3 regions of the Bacillus sp. NS1 genome follow, and region 1 is predicted to be linked to each of the others. Evidence: riboswitches for the same ligand, from Rfam matches in the RefSeq annotation. Region 1 holds a riboswitch; each other region holds the start of a gene.

Region 1 (8,285 bases):
TTGCGGCCTTCGAGTGAAAAATTCATATGTATAAAGCCTCCTATATTTAATAAAGACATAGTATTAGTACCTGATCTTAAATTCCTATCCTATCATATCATAACCTTGTCCAGATGAAAAGCGCTACCATAAACAAACGTGAAAGAGACCACCATCAGCTGGTGATCTCATCGGCTAGTTTTTAAGCTGTTTCGTTTAAAGGCGAAATGGTTTGTTGGCCCGTGGCCCGATCCGATGCCGAGCGTATTTTCCACTGCTTCGCGGACAAAGTTGGCCGCAACCTCGAATGCCTGATGGATGCTGTCTCCCTTAGCAGTTTGAGCTGTCAAAGCCGCAGCAAAGGTACAGCCTGTGCCATGCGTATGCTTCGTATCGATATAAGGATGGCTGATTTGCATAAACATGTTTCCATCAAAAAGAAGGTCAGTAATGTGATTGTCCTCAGGCTGGTGCCCGCCTTTGATAATCACATGCTGCGCACCCATCTTTACGAGCTGCTCCGCAGCTTTTTTTCGGTCATCCAGCGAACGGATTGTCATTCCTGTCAGCGTTTCTGCTTCCGGAACATTCGGCGTAATCGCGTAACTTCTCGGAATGAGCAGCTCCTTTAAGGTAGCAACTGATTCGTCGTGCAGCAAGGATGCACCGCCCTTTGCGATCATAACCGGATCAACAATCACACGGTTAAACCCGTACTCGTCAATTTTTCTCGCCACTTCTTCAATCATTTCAGCATTCCAGAGCATTCCCGTTTTTACGGCGTCCGGCCTCAAATCCTCAGCAACAGCATCAATTTGCTGTCTCAGCGCCTCTACAGTCAGCGGATGCACCCCATGGACGCCAAGCGTATTTTGGGCGGTTACCGCCGTAATCGCAGACATTCCGAAAACATCAAGCTCCTGAAAGGTTTTAATATCGGCCTGTATCCCTGCGCCGCCGCCTGAATCAGAGCCGGCGATTGTCAATGCTTTATCTATACTCATTACATTACACTCCTTTTATTACCCGATCCATTTATGATAAATGGATTTTGCCCGGGCAATATCATTCGTTCCATGGATCAATGCTCTGCCATCCCTGAACAGCACCATTTTCATATCATCCGAGCGGCAGGAAATTAAATACGGATTCGCGGCTACTTCAAGCCCGGCCTGTCTCAGCTGGCCGGCTAGCACTTCAAGGTTCGCTTCTTTTGTAAGGGATGATCTGATTTGCACCGTATTCCTGCCGCACAATACAGCCGCTTTTGTTTGGTTCTCATATGACAAAAACGGAAAATCTTTCGTGCCGCAGCTTGGGCATGCGTCATGTTTGAGACCCGCCGCTCTCACCTCTGACCGTTCGTTTTTCCACAAGTCAAAGGAGCGCAGCACTGGCTCGCACTCCTCTCCCGTCAGCAGCTTCAGCGCGTCTGTCACCTGAAAGACCGCTACCTGCAAAACAGCCGGACTGATAATGCCGGCTGTGTCACATGTCGCTCCGCCAATCGGAAGTGTATCAAGCAAGCAATGCAAGCAGGGGGTCAATCCCGGCACTACGGTAAAGGTGAGGCCATAGCTCCCTACACAGGCACCGTAAAGAAAAGGAATCCCTTCTTTGACCGCAGCATCGTTTACGATTAGGCGGGTTTCAAAATTATCAGCCGCATCCACAATGATCGAAGCGCCCTTAATCAACTCGAAGATATTTTCCGCTGTCACATCCATGACAAGGCCAGTCACATCGACCTCGCTGTTAATCGAACGGAGACGATGCTCAGCAGCGGCCGCTTTTGGCATTTCTTTTTTGACATCATCTTCTGTATACAGCTGCTGGCGCTGCAGGTTGCTCCATTCAACGTAATCTCTGTCGGCAATTTTCACAGAGCCGACTCCCGCCCTGACCAGCATTTCAGCACTCGCTGTTCCAAGCGCGCCGGCGCCGATGATCACGGCGCGCGCTTCTTTCAATTTCTTCTGGCCGGCTGGGCCGATCGGAGCAAACAGCTCCTGTCTGGAGTACCTGTCCGTCATACCGGAAGACCTTCTCCCGGACTGCTTGCCGTTCCGTATTGCTTAAGCGGAATGCGGCCCGCCTCAAAAGAGAGGCGCCCTGCTTCCACCGCGAGCTTCATGGCATGCGCCATTTTCACAGGATCATTCGCGCCTGATACAGCTGTATTGAGGAGTACGCCATCCGCTCCAAGCTCCATTGCGTATGCTGCATCTTTAGGCGATCCGATTCCGGCGTCCACGATGACAGGCACCTTCGCCTGTTCAATAATAAATGACAGATTCAACGGGTTTAAGATTCCTTGTCCCGATCCAATCGGGGAGGCACCCGGCATGATGGCATGAACGCCAAGCTCCTCCAGTTTTCTCGCAAGCACAACATCATCCGACGTGTACGGGAGCACAATAAATCCTTCTTCAAGAAGCTGTTCAGACGCTTTTAATGTCTCAACGGGATCAGGCAGCAAGGAACGGCTGCATCCGATGACTTCGACTTTAATCATGTCACAAAGTCCTGACGCTTTCGCCAGCTTTGCAATCCGGACCGCTTCTTCAGCGGTGCTGGCGCCCGCTGTATTCGGCAAAAGCGTATATTTGGATAAATCAAGCTGTTCCAGAAAATTCGGCTGAGACGCTTCAAAGATGTTCATTCTCCGCACAGCAAATGTTAAAATATCAGACTCGGAAACGGCCACCGCTTCCTTTTGGATGTCAAACGATGGGTATTTCCCCGTACCCAGCAGCAATCTTGATTGAAATGATTTCCCGCCAATTGTTAACATGCTCATCCGCCTCCTACAAAATGGACAATTTCAATGATATCGCGATCACAAAGCTCAACCTCGTGATAATGTTCTTTGCCGATAATTTCTTTATTTCTTTCAACGATAACGATTTTATTTTCAAGCTGATAAGACGCCAGCAGGTCTTGAATTGTACCTGTATCTTTTTCCCACTTCACGTCTTTACCGTTCAGCTGTAGCATCATATCTGAACCGCCTCCTTGCGATCAATTCGGAATGCGTGCAGCCAGTCTTGATTGACCTCTTTATTCATCATGATATCACTGATCAAAGCGCCCGTTGCCGGAGCAAGCAGAATCCCATTTCTGAAATGGCCCGCCGCAAATAAAATACGGCTGTCCTCAGGGTGTCTGCCGATGTACGGCTTCCCATCCTTTGTTCCCGGCCGCAGTCCTGCCCAAAAACGATCCACCTTCATATTCTGAATGGCCGGCAGCATCGTTTTTGCTTTTCTCATAACAGATTCCAATCCGCCAAGATCCGGTGTTTCACTCCAGTCACCCGGCTTCATTGTCGCGCCGACAACCAGTCTGCCGCTTTTTCTCGGGACGATATAGCAATGGTCATGGTAAAGTGTTTTTGTCAGCGGTATATCATCATTCCAAACAGAAAGGCACTCCCCTTTTACAGGGAAAAATGAATTGTTCAGCCCGAGCTGTTTAAAAAACATTCCGCTCCACACTCCGCTGGCAACCGCGACATGATCCGCCCACACATTACCATTCGGCGTCTCGATGGACAGCGCTTCCCCGTCACGTTCGACATGCAGGACAGGAGTATGCTCAAAAATCTCCGCCCCAAGCGCTTTCGCTGCTTTCGCATATGCCTTGCAAACGAAATAAGGCTCAACATGCACATCATCCTGGATAAAGGCTGCCCCGAAAATGTCACCAGACGTATATGGCTCTGTATCTAAAACTTCTTCTTTTGTATGCCAGCTGACAGAATCCAAGTCATCCATCTTCCTCAGCCGCAGCACATCTTCTTCAGAAAACGCAAGCTTAAACATACCGCCGTTATGCTGCCTGATATCGATACCGGATAATGTGTAAAGCTCTTCCCGAAGACCTTTGTACAGACGCTGGCTGTGCATGGCAAAGTCAAAAAACGCGTCACGTTCCTCGCACTCGGCATGGGCGCCCAGCATTCCGGCAGCGGCATTTGTTGTTCTGCCACCCATTGTTCCACTTTCAAACAATGCGACGTTTTTGTTTTCCTTTGCTAAATGATAAGCAATCGCGGAACCGATAATTCCGCCTCCAATGACAACTGCATCATAATGCCTTTTCATAGCGCATCTCCTTTAGCTTACGGGAATATCGTCTGGCAGCTTCCAAAGGGTCAGCGGAAGAAAAAATCCCCGACATGACTGCAATGCCATCTGCTCCTGCTTGTTTTACGGCTCTTAATCTGTCCGGCGTCATTCCTCCGATTGCAATAACCGGGACAGAAATCCGCTGTGCGATATCTGACAGCAATGACACACCTCTGCCTTCAAGACCCTTTTTACAATCCGTTTCAAACACATGGCCGAACAGCACGTAGTCTGCGTCTTCCTTTTCTGCTTGAACCGCTTCCTCCAGTGAGTGCACCGACCGCCCGATATGCAGGTGAGGAAATCTGGCTCTGACCTGCTTCGGCGAAAAGCTGCTGCTTGGCAGCTGCACGCGATGAATTGTAGAAAAAAGCGCAATATCCACCCGTCCGTTCATGACCAGTTTTCGTTTATCAACACCGCCTTCAGAAATAAGCTCAAGCAGTTTCAAAATATCTGCCGCCGATTTTGAGCGTTCCCGAATGTGAATAAAATCAACTTCATTCTGAATAGCTATAATTGCTCTCGCTAACTCTTCAAGCGGCTTGCAGTCATCAGTTATGGCGTGAAGCTCCACATTCCTCCACCTCTTTTATGCCGCTGTCAGACCAGCCTTCTTTTCGATAGGCCATTCCCCAAAATTGATACTCATAGAAGCTGGAGATGACAAAATTCTCTTTCATCTTGGCGCGCACTTCCTCCGTGCTGTTTTCCGCCAGCTCATCAAACCGGTTGATTTGCTCTTCGACCTGCTGTCTGAACCAGTCACCGCCGTATGTGCCAATCCACTTTTGATAAATCGGATGTCCCGGGTCACAATGCAGCAATTTCTCACCAACCTCGTAATAAAGCCAGTAGCATGGAAGCAGAGCCGCTAAAATCTCAGCAAAATTTCCGCTCAAAACTGAACGATACATATGGGATGTATAAGAATACGCCGTAGGAGACGGCTTAAACGCCTTACGTTCTTCCTCACTGATTTCCAACAGCTCCGTAAATTCGCGATGAAGCGCCATTTCCGCCTCATATGTACCTTGGGCGTGGCTTGCCATCCGTCCCGTTGTATAAAGGTCCTTCGCATAAGCGGCGCCAAACGATTGCACCTTCGCAAAATGCGTTAAATAATAAGAATCCTGAAGCACGTAGTATTTAAAACGGTCAATCGGAAGCGTTCCGTCACCGATTCCCTGAACGAATGGATGGACAAAGCTCCCCTCCCACCATTCTGCTGCTGCACTGCGACATTCTTCTGAAAACTTCACACGTCATTCCCCCTGTCTGATAAATAAAAAAACCACTTTCCCGCAAGGAAAAGTGGTTTGGAATTGGCATAGTAAAATAACACAAATACCGCTCCACTTCCCTACGCAGGTCTGAACCTGTTCAAGTTATGAGGGTCTAAAAGTCACACTTTTATCTCAGCCCTTTTAAAGGACACCCCTAGTGGTTATACGAATACATATTGAATTGTTCTGCACCTCTATATTAACACGAATCCCTATTTGGTCAAGATTTATCCTTCCAATGTTTTCTTAAGTTCCGTTACGTACCCCCGAGATCCGGTAACAATTAGGCGGTCTCCCAGTTTCATCCTTGTATCCCCATGAGGAACGATGCTGTCCACACCTCTGAAAATCCTGACAAAGATGACGTCCCCTGTTATAGGGAATTCCCGTAAAATCACACCGTCGTATATGCTGTTTTCCATATTAATTTGATACAGCGAAGACTCCTGGTTCGTGAGCAGCCTCATGACTCCAGGCGCTTCTATTAGTGCGCGAAGCAGTGTTTTTGTTGACAGCAGAATAGAAAAGATGCTGATTCCCTGCTCCTTCAGAGCTGCTTCATTCTCCGGTGATCCGACGCTGGCAATGACTCTTTCTGTGCCTTTTTCCTTTGCAAGTAACGCAATGTCCGCATTCATGTCTTCATTCCCAGTTGCAACAACGAGAATATCCGTATCAAAAATGCCGAGTGATTCAAGCGTCTCGTGTTCATAGTCAGAGATCGTTTCGACGGTAAATACTGATTCTGACAGTTTTTCCTCTGCATTCTCTTGATAGACGTGTACAACACGCACATCATACTCTTCCTCCGGCAGTTCAAGAGTAACAGGCAATGTCATTTGGTTTGCACCGATAAACGTAATCGTCTTTTTCTCCTCCGGCTGCTCCTCCCGTTTATACAATTTTTTAAAGAAGACCGGCGAAAAAATACTTGCAATGACGGCTACTAACGTCAGCGCTCCTGACATATTTGCGCTGATCACGTGAAGCTGCTGGCCGATTGTCGCAGCGGCAATCACAAGCGAAAGCGTTGATGTCAGCAGGAAACCAGACGCCAAAACGGTTCGGTTATCATACCACTTCTTCAAGTACAGGACAGGAATGATTTTGCTCACTAACAGCGCCAGAAGCAGGAGCGGAATCATGATCAAAATTTTCGGATCTTGGAAAAGGGTCCAAATATCCAGCTTCACACCGACCATTACAAAGAAAATTGGAATTAAGAAGCCGTAGCCAAATGAATCCAGCTGTTGAACAAGTTCTTTGTTTGGCGAAAGAAGGGAAACGAGAACCCCCGCTAAGAAAGCGCCGAGAATATTTTCTGCCCCAAGTGATTCAGACAGGGCAACGAGTACAATAATTAACGTAAAAATCGCACGTGTTCCGATCTGGATCGTCCCTTTTGACATGGATTGAACAAAAGAACGGTGTTTGAAGACCCTGCCGAAAAAGTAAAGCACCACTCCGGCTGCAAACAGGATCATAAGGAGCCACATGTTTCCGCTGTCCTCTCCGTATAAAGAAGAAAAAACAGCAAGAAGAATCATCGTAGCCAAATCGGCAATAACAGCTATGAGCAAAATAATCTGCCCGATATTTGAATTCATGATCCGTTCCTCTTTTAACGTTGGAACGACAACGCCTAATGAAATTGTTGAGATAATAAGCGTCATTAAAAATGCATTTGTGATAAATCCTGCCAAGACGAACCCATAAGACAGCAGCAATGATAAAATAAAAATACCGCCAAAGATAATAGATGCTGCAGCAAACGTATTAGGCGCTTCTTTGCCGTTCGGCATAAGCAGCTTTTTCTTTCCTTTCTCAAACGATGAAAAATCAATTTCAAGCCCGCTTAAAAACATTAAAAAGATAAATCCGAGCATAGAAAGCGTCTGAAGCCATGTGTCACCCTCCACAACTAAATTAAGACCGCTTTTTCCTATAATCAATCCCATAATGATTTCAGCAACGACAACCGGGATGCTGAGTTTAAACCGATGCAAAAGGATGGGTGTCAAAAATGCAACGATAAGTACTACAACTAAAGATGCGACAGATGTATGCGCCATAATCAAAACCTCCTTTTTAGATCAGGGTTATGAAAGTTCTTAATCAAAGAACAAAACCTCATTTTTAAAAAACATAACGCGATTTTAACAAGGGTGATGATGAAAAATAAAGTAATAAGGTCTTAATCCTGTTTAGAAAATGATTCTTCTATAATTTGCACATAAAAGCTTGTGATGACTCACAGCACTTTGCATCATAATAAATAAAATCATTGGTAAGGAGGATTCCGCATGGCTTACGACATAATCAGCGATATTCATGGCTGCTATGACGAAATGACTGCATTAATCCAAAAGCTTGGCTATACGATCAAAAATGGAGTACCTGTCCACGAGGAAGGCAGGGTGCTTGTTTTTGCCGGAGATTTAACTGACAGAGGACCCAAATCGATAGAGGTCATCCGCTTTGTAGCGGGCGCTTACGAAAAAGGCGCTGTACGATATGTTCCGGGAAATCATTGCAATAAGCTGTACCGCTACTTAAAAGGAAATCCGGTAAAAGTGATGCATGGTCTCGAAACAACAGCGGCAGAGCTTGACGAACTTTCTAAAGAAGAAAGAAAAGCAGTTAGCGAACAGTTTATGAAGCTGTACGAAACGGCACCGCTTTACGACATCTTACATAACGGGGAATTAGTTGTCGCCCATGCTGGCATAAAGGCTGACGATATCGGCAAACATACCCGCAGGGTGAAAGACTTTGTGCTTTACGGTGATGTGACGGGTGAAACGTATCCGGACGGCAGACCCGTCAGACGTGATTGGGCGGCAGCCTATAACGGCAAGGCTTGGGTGGTATACGGCCACACACCTGTGAA
Region 2 (8,285 bases), 360 kb from region 1:
AAGGCGCCTCCGTTTATGTTGTAGAGGATGCTGCGGTTGAACCGGCTACGACAAACAACAAAGGCGAATATTCGCTTGAGGCCTATGAGGGCGCTTATACGATTAAAGTCGCTGCACCGGGTTATTACAGCGATGAATTTTCCGTTGATTTAAAAGGTGATATGACAAAAGAAATTGTACTGAAGCCTTTCGTCGGCTATCCGGGTGAGATTGCATATGATGACGGAACGGCGGAGAATGCCAATTCCTATTTTGCGGCCGGTAACGGATGGGCGGTCAAAATGACGCTGGCTGACGGCAAGGACAAAGGCATGCTTACAGGAGGGCTGTTCAGATTTTGGGATACAGAGTTCCCTGACCCTGGCGGCACAGAGTTTAAGGTTGAGGTATACGATGCTACAGGAGAAGACGGAGCACCGGGCAAGAAAATTGCCGGGCCATTTAACGCTGAAGCCCTTCGCAATGGCGAGTGGACCAAGGTAGATCTCAGTTCAAAAGGGATTATGGTCGATAAAGACTTTTATCTTGTGTATATCCAGTCGAAACCTGACCCGTATACACCTGGACTTGCAATGGATGAAACCGGTCCGAATTCCGGCCGCAACTGGCAGTATATAGACGGAGAATGGCAGCCAGGTGACAAAGCAGACGGCAACTATATGATCCGCGCATTAGTTGATTATGAAGCTGCTGTACCTGTTATTACTTCACCGACAGACAAATCATACACAAATAAGGAGAACGTCACCGTAAAAGGAAAAGCCTCTCCTGGTACAACGGTACACATTTATAATGGCGAGAAAGAAGCAGGAGAAACGAAAGCTGCTGCGGATGGCACGTTCCAGGCGGGAATCACACTCAGCGAGGGTGAAAATAAGCTGACGGCCACTGCATCAACAGAAAACGGAACTACGGATGCCTCCAGCCCGGTCACAGTCACGCTTGATCAAGACAAGCCTGAACTGACGCTGGACAATCCAAAGGATGGCGAGAAAACAAATAAAGAAACCCTGACTGTCAAAGGATCTGTATCTGATGACAATCTGAAAGAAGTCAAGGTGAATGGCAAAAAAGCAACCGTAACTGATGGTTCATACTCAGCCCGTATTCTGTTGGAGAACGGAAGCAATGAAATCAAGGTAACTGCTACAGACTTAGCAGGCAACAAAACGACGAAAAAGGCTGTCATTGATGTCAACTTTGACCAGCCTGTCATTTCCGGTTTGATTCCGGGAGAGGACAAAGTTTTAAAAGCCGGTGAATCTGTGAAAATTGCTTTCTCAAGCGCTGAAGATTTGGATGCAACGTTTGTCATTCGGCTGCCGCTGACAAATGCAAGAGCGAGTGTGCAAAACGCCACAGAGCTCCCGCTGAGAGAAATTTCTCCGGGGAGATATGAAGGCTATTGGACAGCCACTTCTTCTATTAAAGCAAACGGAGCAAAAGTAGAAGTGATTGTACGAGATGCTTATGGAAATGAAACAAGAAAAACAGCGAACGGAAAACTTTATATCAATACTGAAAATTAAGTGTAAAAAAGCTGCCTCTACAGGCAGCTTTTTTTATATATCCTCTCATTCATTTCCTCGACAAATTAAGCAGATATCCCTGAAAAATTGTATTTTCCTCTCAACATTAATTGACAGACTTTCCCACGGAGCTTGCTTTATACTTATGTAACAAGAAGGGAAACAGCGTGATGCAAGATAGAAAGGAGTCAGATGTGAAAATCTATTTAGATGTCATTTGGCTGTTAAACTTTTGTTTTGATGCACTTTTGCTTTTGCTCACGGCATTTATTTTAAAACGGCATGTGAAAAAAAGAAGACTGATAGGCGGAGCGTTCATCGGTTCCAGTATTGTCCTATTGATGTTTACACCTTTTTCGCCGATCGTTGAACATCCGGCAGGCAAGCTTGCTTTTTCAGTTGTTATTGTGATGGTGACATTTGGCTTTAAGAGATTCCGCTATTTCTTTCAAAATTTGTTTTCCTTTTATTTTGCCACTTTTTTAATGGGGGGAGGAATTATCGGGGCCCATTCCTTGCTGCAGTCAAACTCTGTTGTTCGAAACGGGGTTATGATCACCAATCAAACTGGGTTTGGAGACCCAATCAGCTGGTTGTTTATTGTTGCTGGCTTTCCAGCATTATGGTTTTTTTCTAAGAGAAGAATTGAAGATATTGAAACAAAAAACATTCAGTATGAGGAACGAGTCAGCGTACAGGCGGATTTGGGCGGGCAAACGCTTCATGTCAGAGGGCTGGTTGATTCCGGTAATCAGCTGTATGATCCGCTTACTAAAACGCCGGTCATGATTATGTACATTGATAAACTGGAACCGATATTCGGAGCAGCCGAAACGATGATCATTCGAAACACAGATCCATTGGAAGCCACCCAGCGGCTCGATGATTCATTTCGCTTTTTGGATAAAATGAGGCTGATTCCATACAGAGGAGTAGGTCAGCAAAATCAATTTTTACTATGCGTTAAACCGGATCATGTAACGATTATAACAAAAGAAGAAATGATTTCTGCGGATAAATGCTTCATCGGCATCAGCACAACAAAGCTATCGGCAGATGGAGAGTTTGACGCAATTATTCATCCGAAAATGCTTTCGGGCAAGGCCATCAAACACGTTTCATAATGTTCGCAAATGTCCGTTACTTATCATACTCAAACGACGTGACATTTAGAAGGGAGAGGAAGATGAAAAAACTGAAATTGCGATTGACGCACCTCTGGTATAAGCTGCTGATGAAACTTGGGCTGAAAAGTGATGAAGTCTATTACATAGGCGGGAGTGAAGCCCTGCCGCCTCCATTATCTAAAGATGAGGAGCAGGTTCTATTAATGAAGCTCCCAAACGGCGATCAGGCGGCTCGCGCCATTTTGATCGAACGAAATTTGCGACTGGTCGTCTATATCGCCCGTAAATTTGAAAATACGGGAATTAATATAGAGGATTTAATCAGCATCGGCACCATCGGATTAATCAAAGCTGTGAATACGTTCAATCCAGAAAAGAAAATCAAGCTGGCGACCTATGCCTCCCGCTGTATAGAAAACGAAATCCTGATGTATTTAAGGAGAAACAACAAAATCCGTTCAGAGGTTTCCTTTGATGAGCCGCTTAATATTGATTGGGACGGCAATGAGCTTTTGCTTTCTGATGTGCTCGGCACTGACGATGACATCATCACAAAGGACATAGAAGCTAACGTAGATAAAAAGCTTTTGAAAAAAGCCCTTGAACAGCTCAATGAAAGAGAAAAACAAATCATGGAACTCCGTTTTGGTCTTGTCGGCGAAGAAGAAAAGACCCAAAAGGATGTAGCGGATATGATGGGGATTTCCCAGTCCTATATTTCTCGTCTGGAGAAACGAATCATTAAAAGATTGCGAAAGGAATTCAACAAAATGGTGTAAAAAATTTTTTGCGGGTAATCCCTTGATTCTACAAGGATTTCCCAATTATGACTATTTTTCGGTCTGAGTGCAGTGCATATTTTTCCCACCCAAGGAGATACTTAACGTTGTACAGCAGCTCCTGTAGGGAGGGAAAAAAGTGTCGAGAAATAAAGTCGAAATCTGCGGGGTGGATACCTCCAAATTACCAGTACTCAAGAATGAAGAGATGAGAAAGCTGTTTAGACAGCTGCAGGATGAAGGCGATGATTCAGCAAGAGAAAAGCTTGTAAACGGGAACTTGCGTCTTGTCTTAAGTGTCATTCAAAGATTTAATAACAGAGGAGAGTATGTTGATGACTTATTTCAAGTCGGCTGCATCGGACTAATGAAATCCATTGATAATTTTGACCTAAGCCACAATGTTAAGTTTTCAACATACGCTGTACCTATGATTATCGGAGAGATCCGCAGGTACTTACGCGATAATAACCCGATCCGTGTCTCAAGATCACTCCGGGATATCGCATACAAGGCACTTCAGGTCAGAGAGCGGTTAATCAGTGAGACAAGCAAGGAGCCGACTGCAGAAGACATCGCAAAAGTTCTTGAAGTACCGCATGAGGAAATTGTATTTGCGCTTGATGCCATCCAGGATCCGGTTTCTCTATTTGAACCGATCTATAACGACGGCGGAGACCCGATTTATGTGATGGACCAAATCAGTGATGAGCGCAATAAAGATTCACAATGGATTGAAGAGCTGGCTTTAAAAGAGGGCATGAGAAGACTGAATGATAGGGAAAAAATGATTTTAAGAAAGCGATTCTTCCAAGGAAAAACACAAATGGAAGTAGCCGAAGAAATCGGGATTTCCCAAGCGCAGGTGTCCAGGCTTGAAAAAGCGGCTATCAAACAAATGAATAAGAATATTCATCAATAATGAAATGGAAAGCCTTTAAAACAATTTTTGTTTTAAAGGCTTTTCTATTAATTGCGGGCGGTTTACGTTTTGGAAAAAATAAGGTATCCTAGTCCGTGCAAAGTTTTATGAAAATTTAAATAATTATAAAGAGCAGTAAAGAGGAGGACCACAATGATTTTGCAGCTTGACAATGTCTCACTAAAACGGAATGGAAAATGGATACTGAGAGATATTCATTGGAAAGTAGAAGAAAAGGAAAATTGGGTGCTTTACGGACTGAATGGCGCCGGAAAGACAGCGCTGTTAAATATGCTTTGCTCATATTATTTTCCAACATCGGGCGAGATGCAGGTGCTTGGCCATGAATTTGGTAAAACGGAGCTTGGGGAGAAGCTCAGAAGGAAAATTGGCCTCGTCTCAGCGGCTCTTCAGCAAAAGTTTTATCCTGCAGATTCAGCATTTGAAATTGCTTTAAGCGGAGCTTACGCTTCGATTGGCTTATATGAAACACCAAGTGCAGAAATCAGGGAAAAAGCAATTGGCTTGTTAGAGGACTTGGGAGCAATTGAATATGCCGACCGTCGCTATGAAACCCTTTCTCAAGGAGAAAAACAAAGAGCTTTGATTGCAAGAGCGCTAATGGCCGATCCAGAGCTGCTGATATTGGACGAACCAGTCACAGGGCTGGATTTTATTGCCCGGGAAAAGCTGTTAGATACGATTACATACATTGCAAATAAAGAAAACGCGCCATCGATCCTTTATGTGACGCATCATGCGGAAGAAATTTTGCCGGTGTTTGACAAAGCCCTTTTGTTAAAAAAGGGAGAGGTCTTTAAATCGGGGGAAATAAAGGAAATGCTGACTGATCAAATACTTTCTGCTTTTTTTGATACGCCAATCCATGTATTATGGAATCAGGATCGGCCGTTTTTAACAAGAGCAGAGCCGATAACGAATGCCTGACAAACACATATCGATTCATCCTAGGGGTGCTTTTCGAAGCTGAGAGAGATATTTGTCTCAACCCTTTTGACCTGATCTGGATCATGCCAGCGGAGGGAAGCGGTGAAAAATTCAGAGTACGTAGGACTCTGTTTGTTTTTATTGAGCCGTTTCATAACATATGAAACGGCTTTTTGATTTTAAGTAAAGGAGCGGATCACATTGAATCAACAAATAGACTCTCTGATAAAAAAAGTGGAAGACCAAAAGGAGGAGCTTATTCAGCTTGCAAAAACGCTGATTTCTTATCAAACACCTGCTCCGCCTGCAAGAAATACAGACGGCATTCAATCATGGATTGCCGGATTTTTAAATGAAATGGGATTCACGATTGACAAATGGAATGTGTACCCGGGAGATCCCAATGTTGTAGGCCTGCTAAAGGGAACAGATTCAGCAGATTATCATAGCTTGATCATCAATGGTCATGTAGATGTGGCAGAGGTAAAAGAGGATGAGGATTGGGAGCATGATCCGTTTCATCCAATCGAAAAAAACGGTCTCTTAATCGGGCGAGGCGCTTCTGATATGAAAGGCGGAATGGCGTGTGTGCTGTTTGCTGTCAAATTGATTCGTGAAGCCGGCATTGAACTTCCCGGTGATTTGATTCTGCAATCGGTTATCGGGGAGGAAGTCGGAGAAGCCGGTACGCTTGAATGCTGCAAGAGGGGCTATCATGCTGATTTTGCAGTTGTTGCGGATACGAGCGATATGCATATTCAAGGCCAAGGCGGTGTCATTACAGGCTGGATCGAAATCAAAAGCAGTCAAACGTTTCATGATGGGACGAGGCGGAATATGATTCACGCAGGCGGAGGAACATTTGGAGCAAGCGCAATTGAAAAGATGGCAAAAATCATTGCAGGCCTCGGTGAACTTGAACGCCACTGGTCCATTATGAAAAGTTATCCCGGTTTTAAACCAGGCACAAATACGATTAACCCGGCTGTCATAGAAGGCGGCAGACATGCGGCTTTTATAGCGGACGAGTGCCGGCTGTGGATCACAGTCCATTTTTACCCGAATGAAACTCATGAACAAGTGGCAGCGGAAATAGAAGATTACATTAACCGGCTGAGTGACAGTGATATTTGGCTTAGGGAAAACCGCCCTGTTTTCAAGTGGGGAGGCTCATCTATGATTGAAGACAGAGGAGAAATTTTTCCGGCTCTGGAAGTTGACCCTTGCCACCCAGGCGTCTCAGTGCTTACAGCTTCTCACGAGAAAGTGAAACGGGAGTGTCCGGTTGTTGACGTTTCTCAATCCGTTACAGACGGAGGCTGGCTGTATAATGCCGGCATACCAAGCGTGATTTACGGTCCTGGTGATCTGCATAATGCACACTCTGTGAACGAGGAGGTATCGATTGAGCAACTGGTAGATTATACGAAAATTATGCTCAATTTTATCATCGGCTGGTGCAGCCGTAAAAAAGAACAGTGACCATGAAAATTTCTTCTTGCTGACAAGGTTCAGCCCGCCCGTTCATATACTTGAAAAAAGGACGGAAAAAGGACGTGATGGAATGATCAGCATTTCAGAATTTCAGGTGAAGGATGTCGTCAATGTCTCAAATGGAAAAAAGCTGGGGAGCATTGGTGATATAGATATCAATGTGACCACTGGAAAAATTCAGGCGATCATACTGGGGGGGAATGGGAAAGTTCTCGGATTTTTTGGAAAAGAAGAGGAATTGGTCATTCCATGGCGAAATATAGTAAAAATCGGAGAAGATGTAATCTTGGTCCGATTAAGTGAACCGCATGCATAACCTGCTTTGTCTGCCGCGGATTGGCAAATGCCGGAAGTCTCGATTCTTCCGGCACATTTCATTTAGAAATATGCAAATCGGCGCTCAACGAATGCAGAAAGATGTGGTAAAATAAGTGGGAAATTCCGCTTTTTTAAATGTTTGTCGAAAGGTTGGATCATCATGAATACATATCACCCATTCAGTCTTACCACACCCTCGACACTCATGATACAAGACTGGACACAAACGAATCAAAACAACAGAGAAGTCATTGCCGGATTTACTACGAAAAACGGCGGTGTCAGCCAAAAGCCTTTTGAATCGTTAAATACAGGATTGCACGTTCATGACAAAGATGCAGATGTAGTTAAAAATCGTGAATATATTGCCGATATGTTTAATATTGATTTGCAGTCTTGGGTATTTGCTGATCAGACACATGATAATCGCGTTCAAAAAGTGACGCAGAGGGATAGGGGAAAAGGCGCCCGAGAGTATCATACGGCTTTAAAAGCAACGGACGGGCTCTATACAAATGAAAAGAATGTGTTTTTGGCATTATGCTTTGCTGATTGTGTGCCTCTTTACTTTTATGATCCGGTTAAATCGCTTGTCGGGGTCGCCCATGCCGGGTGGAAAGGCACTGTCAAACAGATTGGCAGAGAAATGGTGAAGCAATGGACCGAGCAGGAAGGTTCTAATCTCTCAGATATTTATGCTGTTATTGGACCATCTATCAGCGGAACATGCTATACGGTAGACGATCGTGTCATGGATGCTGTCCGGGCATTGCCGGTGTCGGGAGAACGTGCCGTAAATCAAACGGCACAGGCGCAATATCAGCTTGACCTGAAAGAGCTGAACCGCCTTATATTGATCGACAGCGGTTTGGCAAATGAACAGATTTCTGTCAGCGGTTTATGCACGGAAAGTGAGCCGTCTCTTTTCTATTCTCACCGCCGCGATCAGGGGAAAACTGGACGGATGATGTCCTTTATCGGAATGAAGGAGGCATAAAAGATCTTGCGTGTTGTTGATAATTTACGACATATAAACGAACGAATAAACGAAGCATGTAACAGATCGGGCCGAAGCTCCGATGAAGTTACGGTTATTGCAGTCACAAAATATGTATCGCCTGAAAGAGCACAAGAGGCAGTGGATGCGGGCATTACCTGCCTCGGAGAG
Region 3 (8,285 bases), 140 kb from region 1:
TTTTCAATCTCCACTTCATAAACTTCTTTGCCGTTGTAAATGTCTCTGTCGATGTCGTCCACTGTGCCGTTAATAACCGTTTTGGCTATTGATTCTGCTTCCTGTTCAGTGAGTGCACCAGTTTTGGAAGAAGCAGGCTGTGTGTTTTCATTATTTTCTTTTGCAAACGCGTTGTAGCTGAATCCGCCAGCCGCTAAACACCCTGCTAAAAGACCAACCATCCATCTTTTCTTAAGCATATGTGATTCCTCCTTTGTTTTGTATGAGTACAGTTTACACACTCAACATGAAAGGAAAACGAGAGAAAGATGAGAATTTGATGAGAAACCGTCAGTCTTCATACACAATGTTTGCAACCTTTCCGGTGTAGGCATTTATTTTCACAGTCGCTTCTTTTTCATCCGGAAGGTCAACATCCACTTCAAAGATGAGAGTGCCCTCACTTTTTTCGAGCTCTGCGTCATCCGCTGTCCCGCCCGTTTCTCGCTCAGCAATTATTTTGGCTTCTTTTTTCGTAATCGGTGTTTTTTGTTGAGCTTCACCGCTGATTCGATCAGCAGACACGACTGCTTTTGCCTGCATGTCTACCTTCACTTCGTATGTTTCTCCATCTTCTTTTTGAATGGTATATGTCGCAACACGATTTCGTTTTGTTTGTTTTTTGACGGTTCCCGGCACCCGCTCGAGCGCGAGATGCTCGGCTTCTTTTTCTGTCATGGCAGATGGATTCATCGCTTTTACTCTGTTCATTGAAAGAATGTCAGCCGATTTTGCGTCAGCTTTTATAAAATAAGTTCCCTTTGGATTTTCAAGGGTCATGTGATATGTTTTTTTATCCTTTGATTGCGTTACTTTCGTGATCTCACCTTGATAAGAGGCTTCGACTTTTTTTACGACAGCCTCCTTTGACAGGACGTCATCATGGGTTTGCCGAATGATGAGAAACGTACAGATGATGACGGCCAAAACCGCTGCTGCCGCAGCAGATACTGCTTTTATTGTTTTGTTCATCGGCCTCCCCCATCCTGTTCTCTGAATTGCATGGTGACAGCTGTTCCTTGTCCCGGCTTGCTTTTTACAGACAGCTCAATGCCGTGCTCATCGGCGATTTGCTTTGCAATAGAAAGGCCTAAACCCGTTCCGCCTGTTTTTCTGTTTCGTGCCTCATCCGCCCGATAGAACCGTTCGAACAGGTGCGGGATATGCTCCTCAGGTATTCCGATGCCTTCATCTCTCACAGACAGAAACGGGCGTCCATTCCTCGTTCCGGCTGACATCACAATGGTTTTTTCACTATACTTTATTGCATTATCAAGCAAAATGGTCAGCAGCTGCTTGATGCGTTCTTCATCAGCTGTTACAAGCAGGCTCTCTTTATCTGTTTCAAGCAAAATGTCACGCTGATAGACGGGCTGGAGCATTTGCATGACGGCACGCGATACTTCAACAAGATCGATTGTTTTCAGATCAAGCTCAATTCCTTTATGGCTTTTTGCCAGCGCCAGAAGCTGATTGGTTAGTTTTTTCATATGCACCGCTTCTGAGTGAATGGCTTCTATCGATTCCTCAAGCACTTCCGGCTTTTTTGCCCCCCACCGCTTCATTAGGCTGCTGTAGCTTTCTATAATCGTGAGCGGGGTTTTCAATTCGTGTGAAGCATCTTGAATGAACTGCTGCTGTTTATCGTAATGCTCTTTCAGCATCATCGCCATCTCATTAAATGTCAGCCCCATTTCATATAACTCGTCGTGCGACTGTCCTTCCAAGGAAATCGTTTTGAATGCTTTCTCCCGCTGTATGTCTTTCATCGTCATCATTAATCGTCTGATCGGATTGATGATACGGCGGGCGAGCAAGCTTCCCGCAAAAAAAGAAGCGATACAGACAGCAGCGCTTGCAGCGATTAAGATGATTTTCAGCAGAAACAGACTCTCTTCTGTGTTCTCCAGCCTTTCAACCAGCTGAAGAGATACCACTTGCCCATCGGTCCAAATAACCGGAACAGCAGCTTCAGCAAACAGTTTGCCGTCATGTTTCCTTACATCTGCCGTTTCACCGCTATGAAAAGCGAGAGGAACATCTTTATATGCTTTTTCTTTTGTCATGGTCATGACGGCTTTTTGATCACCATTCACTACACGGACCATGCCGTTTGCCGGAAGATAGGCCTGTAGCATGTCCTGCAAAGCGACTCCTTCTGTTTCAGCAGCATGCAGCGCTTCTGCAATGTTATCCGTCTCATCTGCAAGCCGGGACGCATCCTTTGATGTCAGCGCGGACGAAAAAATGAGATAGACTGCGGTATGAACCAAAATTAATAAAATCAATAGCGATATTGTTGTATACAGATGAATCTTGGTCTTCAGCTTCATCGTTTACCCCTTAATGGCATAGCCGACCCCGCGAACAGTATGGATCAGCTGTTTTTCGTAAGGGTAGTCCAGTTTTTTTCTGATGTATCTAATGTAGACGTCCACCACATTTGTATCACCGATATAATCAAATCCCCATACTGTGTTTAAAATCTGCTCCCGTGTCAGCACTTGCTGCGGATGCTTCAGCATATAGACGAGCAAATCAAATTCACGCGGCGTTAATTCTACCTCTTTGTCTCCGCGTCTCACTTCACGTGTTTTTTCGTTCACCCGCAAGTCATCATATGTAAGAAAAGTGCCAACATCTTCTGTTTTTGTGCCATTTTGGCGCAACGCCGCCCTGATTCTCGCAAGTAATTCCTCAATTTCAAATGGTTTGGTGACATAGTCATTCGCTCCGATGTCCAGCCCTGTTACCTTATCAGGTATACTGTCGCGCGCCGTTAATAAAATGACCGGTGTCTGCTGATCCGTTTTTCTCAAGCGGCGCAGTACTTCCAGGCCGCTAAGCCCCGGAAGCATGACATCAAGAAGCACTAAGGAATACCCGCCATCCGCGGCCGCATTCAGTCCTTCTGTGCCATTGTGTTTGATGGTGACGCTATATCCTTCATATTCCAGTTCAAGCTGGATTACCCTGGCGATTTTTTCTTCATCTTCCACAATTAATATGTGCCCTTTATCCAAAATTGATCATCCTCCCCTGTCCCTATATGAAAAAAATGATTTCATTGTTTACAAAATGATTCTTATCATCTATTATGATGTCAAAATAAAAAATTGTATACGGAAAGCACTAGGGGTGCTGTTTTGGCTGAGATAAAGCGCGGGAGAAACGCGCTTTGATCCCTTATGACCCGATCTGGATAATACCAGCGTGGGGAAGTGCAGGTTGACCGAATGGTGTATTTTTTGTGCGCTTAATCGATCTATGACTGCATATTCCCTTAGGATATGCAGTTTTTTATTTTACCAAAAAAACAGGAGGTCGGAGAAATGGAACATATTTGCGGTACAAGCAGAATCGCCGGTTTTCGCTTCTCTTTATATCCGATGACGGATGATTTTATCAGTGTGATCAAATCTGCGCTGAAAAAAACAGACACATCTAAGGTATGGACGAAAACCGACCATATCAGCACAGTTCTGCGCGGTTCAATTGATCATGTATTCGACGCTGCCAAAGCCATTTACCTTTATGCGGCGAATAGCGAAAAACACATCGTCGTGAACGGCACGTTTTCCATCGGATGCCCGGGCGATACTCAGGGAGATACATATCTTTCCGCAGACGATAAGCGTGCCAATGAAGATGCTGTCCGAAACCTGAACGCGGAAGCACCATGCCAATTTGCGCTTTATCCGCTGAATGAGCCGGATTATATGAGTTTGATCATGGATGCTGTCGACATTGCGAAAGCAGAAGGCACTTTCGTACAGGGTGTTCATTACGCGAGCGAGCTTGACGGGGATGCGCATGACGTATTCAGGACACTGGAGGCCGTTTTCCGCATGGCTGAACAGCAAACAAACCACGTAACCATGACTGTGAATCTCTCGGCTAACAGTCCATCAAGAAAAAACAGAAAGCAGGGATAAAATGAAAAGCTGGAAAGTAAAAGAAATTGTCATCATGTCCGTTATCAGTATCGTATTTGCCGTTGTTTATTTATTATTTACGCATTTTGGAAACGTACTTGCAGGTATGTTCGGGCCAATCGCCTATGAACCGATTTACGGCATTTGGTTTATCGTTTCTGTCATCGCCGCGTACATTATTCGAAAACCGGGTGCAGCACTAGTTTCTGAAATCATTGCCGCTCTCGTTGAGTGCCTGCTGGGAAACCCGTCCGGCCCAATGGTCATCGTCATCGGCATTGTTCAAGGTCTCGGAGCTGAGGCTGTATTTCTCGCGACACGCTGGAAAGCATACTCTCTTCCTGTACTTCTGCTGGCAGGAATGGGATCTTCAGTAGCCAGTTTTATCTATGATCTCTTTGTTTCTGGCTATGCAGCCTATTCACCAGGCTATCTTCTCATTATGCTTGTGATCCGCCTGATTTCCGGCGCGTTGCTTGCGGGGCTGCTCGGAAAAGCTGTCAGTGACTCTCTCGCTTATACGGGTGTGTTAAACGGAATGGCACTCGGAAAGGAACTGAAAAAGAAACGGAAGCGGGCATCAGAACATGCAAGCCTTTGATGAGTTCCTGACGGTTGACCAGCTCAGCTTCTCTTATGAAGAAGACGAGAAACCGGTATTTCAAAACATTTCGTTTGAGCTTCAAAAAGGGGAATGCGCTTTATTGCTAGGGCCGAGCGGGTGCGGAAAAAGCTCGCTCGCCCTTTGTTTAAACGGTCTTTACCCGGAGGCTTGCGATGGCATCCAGTCCGGACATGTATTTTTATTTCAAAAGCCGGTCACAGGCGCTGAAACCTCCGAAACGATTGCTCAGCATGCCGGGGTCGTCTTTCAGGACCCTGATCAGCAGTTTTGCATGCTGACAGTGGAAGACGAAATCGCTTTCGGGCTGGAAAATCTGCAGATTCCGAAAGAAGAGATGACAGACAAGATCGATGCCGTTTTAGAAAAATTACACATTACCCATTTAAAAGAAAAAACGATATCCACTCTGTCAGGAGGACAAAAGCAGAAAGTTGCTCTCGCCTGCATTTTGGCGATGGAGCCTGAGCTCATTATGCTGGATGAGCCGACTTCTCTTTTAGATCCTTATTCAGCGCGGGAGTTCGTTCATTTGATGAAAGATCTTCAGCGGGAAAAAGGCTTCAGCCTCCTCGTCATTGAGCACCAGCTTGATGAATGGACACCTTGGATTGAGAGAACAATCGTGCTGGACAAATCAGGAAAAAAAGCGCTGGATGGCCGGGCGAAAGATCTATTTCAGCACGAAGCTGAGACCCTAAAGGAACTAGGCATCGCGATTCCAAAAATATGTGGCCTGCAGGAACAACTCAGTATGCCGTTTACTTTATCAAAAGAAACGCTGTTCAAAGAGCCTTTTCCTGCCGGGCATACCGAAAAGAAGGAAGCTCCTTCTGGGGGGAGTGTGCTGGAAGTCAACAGCCTTTCGTTCGCAAGAGGACAGCAGACGATTTTCAAAGACATCAGCTTCTCATTGCGCGAAGGCTCTTTGACGGCGCTTGTCGGACCGAACGGCACCGGAAAATCGACGCTCTTATCTGTCCTCGCCCGTCTCATGAAGCCGAAAAGCGGCAAGATTCTTCTATATGATAAGCCGCTGCAATCGTATAAAGAAAATGAATTGAGAAAACGAATGGGATTTGTTTTTCAAAATCCGGAGCATCAGTTCGTCACAGATACGGTGTATGACGAGCTGATGTTCGGCCAGAAAGTAAATGCTGAAACTGAGAAAAAAGCACAGCACCTGCTGCATCGTTTCGGTCTTGCACATTTGGCTGATCATCATCCGTTTGCGATCAGCCAGGGACAAAAACGGCGCCTGAGCGTCGCTACCATGCTCATGCATGACGTAAAGGTTTTATTATTAGACGAACCAACCTTTGGCCAGGACGCCCGAACGGCGGCTGAATGCATGGACATGATACAGCGTATCAAGGCAGAAGGAACCGCTGTCCTCATGATTACACACGACATGGAGCTAGTGTCTTCGTATGCCGACAGCGTGCTAGTGCTTCACGATACGGGCCTGGCCTTTGACGGATCTCCAGCGCAGTTATTTTCTCAGGAGACAGGGCTTGTGCAAAAAGCGAAGCTCACTCTTCCCCTTCTGTATGAATGGATGGCATATCAAGAGGAGGTGCGTGATGAAGCAGCCGTTACATCTCATTAATCCGACAGTGAAAGCGGCCGCCGTTTTTTGCTGTGTTGTCATGCTGTCGTTTATTTACAATCCTTATACTCCTGCGTGTTTTTATATCATCATCGTTGCGGGTGTCCTATTGGCAGCAAGAATCCCATTGAAAAAATGGTTTTTGTTTACGATTCCGTTTTTGATTTTGGCTTTCGGATGCGTATGGACAGCCGCAGTATTTGGAAAGGTTCCGACAACTCCGGATAATTTCTTGTTTCAAGCCGGCCCTATCTTGATCAATAGTGATAATGTATCTGTCGGCATCTCTCTTGGGTTTCGTATTTTGTGCTTTTCCGCCTTATCGATGATGTTTGTTTTTACGACCGATCCGATTTTATTTATGCTGAGCCTTGTCCAACAGTGCAAGCTCTCACCAAAGCTCGCGTATGGCGTCATTGCAGGCTTTCGTTTTCTTCCGCTGTTAAAGGATGAGATCCAGCTGATCCAGCAGGCCCATAAGATCAGAGGAGGAGCGGCGGAGAGCGGCTTCATTGAGAAAATCAGCGCGTTAAAGCGGTATACCATCCCGCTATTAGCCAGTGCCATCAGAAAAGCGGAGCGAACAGCGCTTGCGATGGAATCGAAAGGATTTACAGGAAGCAGCAATCGGACATATTATCGGACGCTGACCGTCAACCGCCGCGACTGGCTGTTCTTTTGCCTCGTTCTCTTGTTATTCGCAGGATCTTTTCTCGTATCTTTATCTTTTGACTCATAAAAAGCCGCTATCAGTCGATAGCGGCTTTTTTCTTATTGATGATAATTTAATGCCTGGGCAAGATTGGTTTTAATTGTAATATTCGAAAAATCAATCCCTAGCTGTACAGCGGTTTGCGCAATTTCAGGCCTGATTCCTGACAGGGTTGACCGAACACCGATCAAATTGAGCGCCTCAATCAATTTAAAGATTTGGTGCGCCACCATCGTATCAACCACCACAACACCTGACAGATCGATTAACAGATGCTCCACGCGTCTTTTTGCACAAGCCTGAAGCGTGTTTTCCAGAATAAACTTTGCGCGTTCTGTATCAATGTCACCGACAAGCGGAAGCAGAGCTGTTGATTTGCTCAAGGTAATGATAGGCGAGCTTAATTCCAATATCATTTCTCTTTGGGCGTTTAATTGCTGTTTGGCATTCATTTCAGCGTGATCGACGAATGTATAAATGGTAAAATCAAATACTTTTACAATCAAATCTGCCCATTTTTGTTTCTCTCCCGATTCAAACGCCGACTCGTTTTCATCTGCGAACTTCTCAAAATACTTCGTATATAATCTCCGGTTTCTCATAAACTCCCGAATGACATACTGAACCGGAGTGTCGAGATGCTTTTGATCGTTCGTCAGCTCAATGACCCACTCTTGAAATTCTTCGAGAAATTGTTTTTCCGGTAAAACATACATGTAATTCAGATGCCGGTAAAACTCTCTGTCCTGCTCTTTCAATTCTTCCGTTACAGATGCATTATGTAAGGCGTAAAGCGAATTCGGATCACTTTCCTCCATTGTTTCAATCCATTCCTCGGCCATTTGTTCCACATGCTCTGAAAAAAATGCATATAATTTTTCATTCAGTTTCATCACACTGCTCCTTTCCCCAACACTATTATAACTTGACTGACAGCTGAATCCCAGTCATACACGTTACACCCATCCAATATTTTGCAAATTACTAATTCTTTGGGTTGTATCCTATTTTTTCAAAATGCTTCAAATGGCTCTGTCCGAACGGTTGTTTTTTTCATATAATATGAGGCAACACCCTTGAATCCACTTGTAAGCATAAAAAAGGAGGGCTTTTTTATGAATGGTGAAATCCGCTTGATCCCGTATGTGACGAATGAGCAGTTTATGGATGTAAACGAGCTTCCTGAGGGTATTAAAGTGATTAAGGCGCCAGAAATGTGGGCAAAAGGGGTAAAAGGCAAAAATGTAAAAATTGCTGTATTGGACACAGGCTGCGATACAAGCCATCCTGATTTAAAAAACCAAATCATCGGCGGAAAGAACTTCACAGATGATGACGGCGGCAAGGAAGATGCGATTTCCGACTACA

What was found. Region 1 has a riboswitch for thiamine pyrophosphate ahead of tenA (thiaminase II). Riboswitches for the same ligand answer to the same signal wherever they lie in the genome.
Region 2: another riboswitch for thiamine pyrophosphate. It lies ahead of AC4CV5_RS08835 (acetylornithine deacetylase); the one in region 1 lies ahead of tenA (thiaminase II).
Region 3: another riboswitch for thiamine pyrophosphate. It lies ahead of thiU (HMP/thiamine ABC transporter substrate-binding protein ThiU); the one in region 1 lies ahead of tenA (thiaminase II).

What each region holds. Positions count from the first base shown of each region.
Region 1 is NZ_JBZAZF010000002.1:277,950-286,234, reverse strand. It holds gene fabI (enoyl-ACP reductase FabI) at 1-26, opposite strand, end outside; gene thiD (bifunctional hydroxymethylpyrimidine kinase/phosphomethylpyrimidine kinase) at 168-983, opposite strand; gene thiF (thiazole biosynthesis adenylyltransferase ThiF) at 1,002-2,012, opposite strand; gene thiG (thiazole synthase) at 2,009-2,779, opposite strand; gene thiS (sulfur carrier protein ThiS) at 2,776-2,976, opposite strand; gene thiO (glycine oxidase ThiO) at 2,976-4,085, opposite strand; gene tenI (thiazole tautomerase TenI) at 4,069-4,686, opposite strand; gene tenA (thiaminase II) at 4,664-5,371, opposite strand; TPP riboswitch at 5,453-5,561, opposite strand; gene AC4CV5_RS06880 (monovalent cation:proton antiporter family protein) at 5,623-7,467, opposite strand; gene prpE (bis(5'-nucleosyl)-tetraphosphatase PrpE) at 7,699-8,285, shown strand, end outside.
Region 2 is NZ_JBZAZF010000002.1:635,147-643,431, forward strand. It holds gene AC4CV5_RS08810 (S8 family serine peptidase) at 1-1,529, shown strand, start outside; gene spoIIGA (sigma-E processing peptidase SpoIIGA) at 1,724-2,653, shown strand; gene sigE (RNA polymerase sporulation sigma factor SigE) at 2,716-3,435, shown strand; gene sigG (RNA polymerase sporulation sigma factor SigG) at 3,575-4,357, shown strand; gene AC4CV5_RS08830 (ABC transporter ATP-binding protein) at 4,511-5,305, shown strand; TPP riboswitch at 5,318-5,420, shown strand; gene AC4CV5_RS08835 (acetylornithine deacetylase) at 5,507-6,787, shown strand; gene AC4CV5_RS08840 (YlmC/YmxH family sporulation protein) at 6,870-7,115, shown strand; gene pgeF (peptidoglycan editing factor PgeF) at 7,278-8,114, shown strand; gene AC4CV5_RS08850 (YggS family pyridoxal phosphate-dependent enzyme) at 8,121-8,285, shown strand, end outside.
Region 3 is NZ_JBZAZF010000002.1:420,780-429,064, reverse strand. It holds gene AC4CV5_RS07740 (PepSY domain-containing protein) at 1-239, opposite strand, end outside; gene AC4CV5_RS07735 (PepSY domain-containing protein) at 331-1,011, opposite strand; gene ykoH (two-component system sensor histidine kinase YkoH) at 1,008-2,372, opposite strand; gene ykoG (two-component system response regulator YkoG) at 2,376-3,062, opposite strand; TPP riboswitch at 3,164-3,276, shown strand; gene thiU (HMP/thiamine ABC transporter substrate-binding protein ThiU) at 3,372-3,974, shown strand; gene AC4CV5_RS07715 (ECF transporter S component) at 3,976-4,575, shown strand; gene AC4CV5_RS07710 (ABC transporter ATP-binding protein) at 4,562-6,205, shown strand; gene thiX (HMP/thiamine ABC transporter permease ThiX) at 6,180-6,944, shown strand; gene rsbRB (RsbT co-antagonist RsbRB) at 6,977-7,810, opposite strand; gene isp (serine protease Isp) at 8,033-8,285, shown strand, end outside.